Endozoicomonas gorgoniicola: one gene and its partner. The protein of the gene in region 2 interacts with the protein of the main gene of each other region in a pairwise test. Links are inferred from orthologs where the notes say so. Each region holds a gene or a part of one and is shown on either strand. Other genes may lie near its edges.

The links. The genes of interacting proteins can lie anywhere in the genome.
Region 1: the proteins of NX722_RS04290 (region 2) and grxD interact in binary tests that used the Escherichia coli proteins (3 or more experiments, as listed by UniProt). The link is inferred for Endozoicomonas gorgoniicola from one-to-one orthologs.

The regions. Positions count from the first base shown.
Region 1 is NZ_JAPFCC010000001.1:4,224,239-4,227,714, reverse strand. The notes cover bases 506-3,283. They hold grxD (Grx4 family monothiol glutaredoxin), read left to right. Parts: upstream 506-1,620; coding sequence 1,621-1,947; downstream 1,948-3,283. Other genes in these bases: bfr (bacterioferritin), read right to left, coding at 2,019-2,492; NX722_RS19190 (HAD-IIA family hydrolase), read left to right, coding at 692-1,465; NX722_RS19195 (M48 family metalloprotease), read left to right, coding at 506-520. Outside these bases: more of NX722_RS19195, read left to right, coding at 1-505. UniProt on the Escherichia coli protein: Monothiol glutaredoxin involved in the biogenesis of iron-sulfur clusters.
Region 2 is NZ_JAPFCC010000001.1:917,609-921,166, forward strand. The notes cover bases 215-3,074. They hold NX722_RS04290 (BolA family protein), read right to left. Parts: upstream 1,869-3,074; coding sequence 1,560-1,868; downstream 215-1,559. Other genes in these bases: NX722_RS04275 (ABC transporter permease), read left to right, coding at 215-255; NX722_RS04280 (phosphoadenosine phosphosulfate reductase domain-containing protein), read left to right, coding at 451-1,086; NX722_RS04285 (hypothetical protein), read right to left, coding at 1,071-1,529; NX722_RS04295 (2Fe-2S iron-sulfur cluster-binding protein), read right to left, coding at 1,908-2,909. Also shown: more of NX722_RS04275, read left to right, coding at 1-214; NX722_RS04300 (fumarate hydratase), read left to right, coding at 3,215-3,558. UniProt on the Escherichia coli protein: Transcriptional regulator that plays an important role in general stress response. Has many effects on cell morphology, cell growth and cell division. Acts by regulating the transcription of many genes, including dacA (PBP-5), dacC (PBP-6), ampC and mreB.

The DNA.
Region 1 (3,476 bases), 3.3 Mb from region 2 along the record:
GCACTGGGACTGGGAAGTTAATCTGCTAACCAGTCAACAGCTGAACGCTTACTGTATGCCGGGAGGTAAGATTATGTTTTACACCGGCATTCTGGATGAATTAAAGCTGACTGATGATGAGATTGCCGCGATTATGGGGCATGAAATGGCCCATGCCCTGCGTGAACACGGTCGGGAAGCCATGTCCCATGCCTATGTGCAGCAACTGGGGTTCAGTGCGGCTGCCGCCTTGCTGGGAGCAGGCCGGAGCGCGATGCAGATGGCTGATGCTGTGGTGAATTACGGCATGACTTTGCCAAACAGCAGAACCAATGAGGTGGAGGCAGACCTGATTGGCCTTGAGCTGATGGCAAGGGCTGGCTATGACCCCCATGCCGCAGTGACGCTCTGGGAAAAAATGTCAGCGGCGGGTGGCGGTAGCCCGCCCGAATTTATGAGTACTCATCCCGCACATAACACGCGAATATCTGGCTTACGTGCCAGTATTCCCAAGGTGCGGCATCTGGGGGGGAAGGATTAATCTGCCTGTTTCCTGCTTACATTAACTGAAAATAAGAAGAGGCTAACCATCCCATTAACTATGCTGACACAGGGGGGGGGAGCGTCAGGGTGATCAATTAGAAAATAGGATTTTCCTCGGCTGAGACTTATACTGATGCCCCTTGTCCAACACGAGCAGCGGAGAATCAGGATGCCCACAGCAGAAATTCCATCTACAGCCAAAAGTGTGATTTGCGATATCGACGGCGTCATCCTCCATAATAACCAGATTGTGCCGGGAGCCGATCAATTTATCCACAGGCTGCTGGAACGCGATGTCCCACTGCTCATGCTGACAAACTACCCCTCACAAACACCAAAGGATTTGCAAAATCGCTTTGCCTCTGTGGGCATCAACATTCCTGAACATCACTTTTTTACTTCCGCCATGGCCACCGCTGAATTTCTGAAGCGCCAGGATGGCCACAAAGCCTTTGTCATTGGCGAAGGCGCTCTTATGCATGAACTGTACAAAGCCGGTTTCACCATGACTGATATCAACCCGGACTTTGTGGTCGTCGGAGAGACCCGCAATTTTAACTGGAACATGATTCATATGGCGGCCAGGTTTGTCGTTGATGGTGCCCGTTTTATCGCCACCAATCCTGACACCCATGGCCCGGACATGTCGCCAGCCTGTGGCGCTCTCTGCGCCCCCATTGAGCGAATTACTGGCAAAAAACCATTTTATGTCGGCAAGCCCAGCGCCTGGATTATCCGGGCGGCCCTGAACCAGATGGAGACTCATTCGGACTGCACCCTGATTATTGGCGACAATCTGAAAACCGATATTCTGGCAGGTTTCCAGGCAGGGCTGGAGACGGTTCTGGTATTATCTGGCGTCAGCAAAACCGCTGATATCGAACAGGTGCCTTTTAAGCCAAATCATATTTTTCCATCCGTGACAGATATTGACCTTATTTAACCGAAATCACTGCTTGCGCCTTAGGATAACGCACTTTATATGGTGCAAAAGTACCATTAAAACCGGCAATTTATGTTATATACCCGGTGTACCGCTGGCTTATACCTTTGCTATGATGCTCCGGACTTATTTCTATTAAAATAAAGGCTGTTCTAATGGCATTTGAACTCGAAGACTTCCAGGAACAAATCAAAACTCACAACATTCTGCTTTATATGAAGGGCTCCCCTAAACTGCCCCAGTGCGGCTTTTCGTCCAAGGCTGTCCAGGTACTGATGGCCTGTGGTGAACAGTTTGCTTTTGTAGACATTCTGGCAAACCCTGAAATTCGCGCTAACCTGCCAAAATACGCTAACTGGCCAACCTTCCCTCAGTTGTGGGTAGGTGGTGAGCTGGTTGGCGGCTGTGACATTCTGATTGAAATGTATAACAGTGGCGACCTGCAGAAACTGATTTCCGAGGCGGCTGGCAAAAGCGAATAATCTTTACAGACTGCTCCGGGGTTGGACTGTTTCGTTGATGCAGTCCAACCTGTTGAGTGGGAGCGGCAGAGTTATTCGTCAGCACTTTGCGACAGCAGATAGTTTTCTGTACCCAGTATTTTGATCTGGTGCAAGTGTACTTCCAGGCTATCCATGTGCTCCTCTTCAGCCGTCAGTATTTTTTCCAGCAGTTGCCTTGAACCAAAATCCCCAACTTTCTCACAGTACTTAATGCCTTCCTTTAAAACCGGTATGGCTTTCTTTTCCTGTTGCATGTCCGACTCAAGAATGCCCTGAACCGAATTAGAGAGAATGGGTTTGTCCAGATTTTTAAAGTCCGGCATCCCTTCCAGAAATAATATTCGTTCTATTAGCCAGTCGGCATGCCACATTTCTTCAATGGATTCTTTGTAGACTTCTTTGCCCAGCTTTTTAACGCCCCAGTTTTTCAGCATGCTGGAATGCAGGTAATACTGGTTAATGGCTGTCAGCTCATTCATCAACGCCTTGTTCAGGTGTTCGATAACAGTTTGGTCACCAGTCATGATAGATATCCGTTAGAGGAAAAATAGGAAAGGGTTACCCATACGCTTATCAAGTATGATGTGACATCACCATCTGTCAAAAACTATTTTTCAATGCTATCTTGTTGAAAGATAACAATAATATTTATCATTTGTATTTGGTGTTTTGAATTAAAGCACTAATTAGTGCCTGTCAGAAAACCTATGAAAATTGAGTCACTGACATTCATCAAACAGTAGAACTGCTCCGCAAGCATTATCAGAGTCTCGCTTATAGGGCACTTCTTGATCAAAGTGCTTGCAAAATAGCCAAAACTGCCATTTTACGAACGTGCAGAACCCTCATGCACCCATGATCAAATTTCGGACGGCAAAAGACTGCTGTCAGTAGGGCTAAAAATCCCGTTCTTGTAAAATCCTGCCCAAGCGCTTCAGGTTGCCACCCACAACCGCAAGGGCAACATAGCGCTTGAAGGCATCAATGCCCTTGTCCGGACATTTATCGAGGCCATTGGCTTCCAGAGCATTAATGTCAGACTCTACGGCGGAATGCTTTCTTTTTGCCCGGGTAAACTCAAGGTGGTGCTCTCGTTTTTTGTCTTCTGCGGAAAGCCTGCCTTTCTTCGGCAGAATGGTTCGTTCCAGAAAGCCATCAAGTTCCTCAAGGTTGGCGGGGCTCCAGAACCCTTTGTCATAACTGACCTGGCTCAGCATGGGAAAGCGTTGTTTTGCTCCTTTTGCGATAGGCACTGCAACCTGATCGTCTGTCTGCTTTTGCATCACATGGTGATTCAGCGTGAAGCCAAACTGGTCTTGCAGTACGCATACCCGCAACCCCAACTCTACAGGAACTCCGGCTTTACCCTTGCTGATCCATTCTGTGTGGGGTTCAAAAATCGAGAACACCTTGTCGCTGTGAGGAATCTGCTGATGCTCGATCACCCGACGATAAATCAGATTAATCTGGTGACGACTGTGGGCAATGTAGTATTTGAGATTCTCCAG
Region 2 (3,558 bases):
GCTGTCGGGCTTCTCGAGCCAGTGTTGATTATTTTTCTGGCGACGGTGGTTGGCTTTCTACTGTTCCATATAGCGGCTTCTGGTGCTGAGTCACTGTTGCCGGAAGAGTGGAAGTTGTGGATGACTGATCGTCCGGTATCTTTTGGGGAAGTTAAATTTTTATTACTTATCCTTCTGACAGGATGCCTGATGGCCTTTGTTCAGGCATGGAAATCAGCAATCGAACCGGTTCGGCAGCCTTCGGAAAGGCGGTAACTAATACCAATCGACATCATAGGGGGGGCTGCAATGCAGTTCCCCCATGATTATCCCGTCGGATAGTAGCCTGCTGGTTATAAGCATGGTCAAAATCAATCTTGCCATCCTTCCTTAGATGATTCTGTCCTGATTACTTTTCCTATAGTCTCTCATTACTTATTACGCATTGACCAAATTAGAACAGGAATAAGAATGAATCTGGATGCGATCAACAGAGACCTGACTGCGCTATCACCTCAGGAGATCATTGCCTCGGCACTGGCTGATGCCAGAGCGCCCGTGCTGACCACCAACTTTGGTCCACATGAAGCCGCTATTCTGCACATGGTGACTCAGGTAAAACCTGAGATACCGGTGGTATGGATTGATTCGGGTTATGCTACCGGGGCCACCTATCGTTTTGCCAGACAGCTGATTGATCGACTGGGTCTGAATATCCGCATTTATCACCCTGAATACAGTCGTGCTTATCGCAGTGCTGTGATGGGAGGGGTTCCGGAAGTCGATACCCCCGAACACGATGAGTTTACCCGTCAGGTTAAGCTGGAGCCTTTTGCCAGGGCCATGGCGTCTGAAGCCCCGGATGTCTGGCTGACAGCCATTCGTAAAGATCAGACGGCTTTTCGGCAGGAACTGGAGGTGGCGTCGGAAACCCGGGACGGTTACCTGAGGATTGCCCCATTATTGAACTGGACAGAACTGGATGTTGAGGAGTATCTGGTTGAGCATGACCTGCCCATTGAAGAAGACTACTACGACCCCACCAAAGTAATGGGACACAGGGAGTGTGGTTTGCATACGTCGGTCAGTCGTCAGAATAAAGAGTGAGGATGTCTGACTTTCCCCTTCAGCGCGCCGTTGCTGCTTTTAATCACTCTGGGCCAGCGGCGTTTTTTATGGCAACTCTGTTCGCTTTCTTCTGTCACCACATAAAGGCGGGTCAAAGAACCGTCTGTTGCAATCAGCCCTTGAATAAACTGGTCTGGTTCCAGCATAAACCAGTGGCTTTTGCCTTCGGTGTCTTTTTCCATAAAGGCATCAACCACGATTTTTACCGGGCGTGGGCTGAATCGGTTCCAGGCTCCCTGCTGAATGGATTCCAGCCTTGCCCAGCCACCCTGAGGTGAACGACCGGACTGGTCTTCACGTCTGCCCCAGGGAACCAGCACGCTTTGCCCCTGTCGGGTCAGAACAGGTAATCTTGCCTTTGGATTGGGAAAGAAGGTTTTTACCGTCTGACCTTCATAATCAAACTGCACACCACCGCACATTTGACTGCTCCTTTCTCCTGGTGAGCCACTTCAGTGCTTGCTGCCTCCACGACAATCCGGTGTGTCTGGTGCCTGCTGCTGGCGTGACATCCATTCTTCTGGTGTGTAAGTGTGCAAAGCCAGGGCATGAATGCTGTTCTGCATTTCGTCGGTTAGCAGGCAGTAAACCATCTGGTGTCGTTTGACCGGCATTTTCTGGCAGAACTCACTGCTGACCAGAATGGCTTTGAAATGGGACTCCGAGCCCGGTGGCGTGTTGTGCAGATGACTCTCGTTAATCACTTCAATATGTTCCAGCGATAAAGACGACGATAGCTTGTCTTGAATGTGTTCGAGCATGCTCATACTTCATGTCCTATGCGGAGTAAAAACAGGTTATCAGGAATAAGGCAGAAGCAGAATGTCCATCTGAACCTGTTGTGTGTATTGTTTTATGAAATCCTGATAGCCGGAAATTATCAAGCGGCTGTCGGATAATTCTGAGGATGACCCGGATTTTTCCAGTATTGTCTCAGCCAGTATTGTTTCAGCCAGTATTGTCTCAAGCTGTTTCTTTCCCTGTAAACCACAACAAATCCGGACAGTAAAGTCAGGCTGTTGCTGCGCAAGTCTGCTCATCAGTGTCATACCATAAAGATTGTCTTCATGGTCTACCTGAAGGATCAGATGTACAGTCTTTGTGGTGGTTGCAGACGAAGCGTAGAGTCTGCGCAACAGGGGCAGAATGGGAGCAAGGCAGCCGTCCTGTACGACAATCAGGTTGTTTGATGACAAATTTTGATGAATTTTTGTTCCCCGTACATCACTGATACTGATTTTTTGACCAATTTGTGTACAATCATGAGCCCACTGGCTGAACTGACCATTGACTCTGCGCTGGATGTGGACGGTTAACTGTTTGTCCTCTTCTGCCAGCGAGGCAAGATAACAGGGACGCGCCAGTTCTTTGCTGTTGTTTGAACGGACTGAAAGCTGACTGGCTGAAGGTGGGGAATCCGTCGTCCACAGCGTAATCAGTTGCCCCGGCTCATAGTTAACAGGGTGTCGCGGTGCAATATCCAGGGCAACAAGCGTGGAAGTCAGTCTGGTTTTACCAGTGATAATGCCGGGAACTATATCTCTTCTTGCCAGAGATATTTCCATATCCTGTTCGGGCCTGCACAGGCAGGCCAGAAAGTAACCTTGCTGGATTTTATCGATGCTCAGTGATTGCTGGCTGCAGGCTGGAACATTTCCCTTTTCGACCTTCATCAGACAGGAATGACAGTAGCCTGACCGGCATGAATGGGGGACAGGCAGTCTGTGTGACAGCAATGTTTCCAGTAACGGCCTCTGTGAACTGGCTTGATAGGTGTGGCCTGCAAATGTAATTAAAGGCATGTTGTTTAAAATATGGCCCGTACGTATAAAAAATCTACACAGTTAGGTTATTTTACGGATAAATTAAGGGTTGGTCGAAAATATATTGTTATTGGTCAATGTTTTGGCCGGAAAATTGTTGATATTATGCGCTCAAAATTAGCGGTTAGTACATTGTTTAGTCGGTTTTGATTCGACAGACGGTGCTTTTTTGCCTTTTTTAAGGTGATAGCCGTAATTTTTTTGGAGAGATTACTGTTTCTTAAGAGTTGCTTGATGTTTTGCCGAAGCATCAAGAGGACGATCATAGGAGCTGGGGAGCTTTAATGACTGTTATTCGCGAAGAAGATTTGATTGAGAGCGTTGCTGATGCCCTGCAATTTATCTCCTATTATCATCCGATTGATTTTGTTCAGGCCGTGCATGAAGCATGGAAGAAGGAATCTTCCAAAGCGGCGAAAGACGCCATGGCGCAGATTCTGATTAATTCCAGAATGTGTGCTATGGGTAAGCGTCCCATCTGTCAGGATACCGGTATCGTGACCATATTCCTGAAAGTAGGTATGAACGTTCGTTTTGATACCGACAAGCCTCTGGACGATCTGGTAAACGAAGGCGTTCGCCGGGCTTACACTCATCCAGACAATGTTCTGCGCGCCTCTGTGCTGGA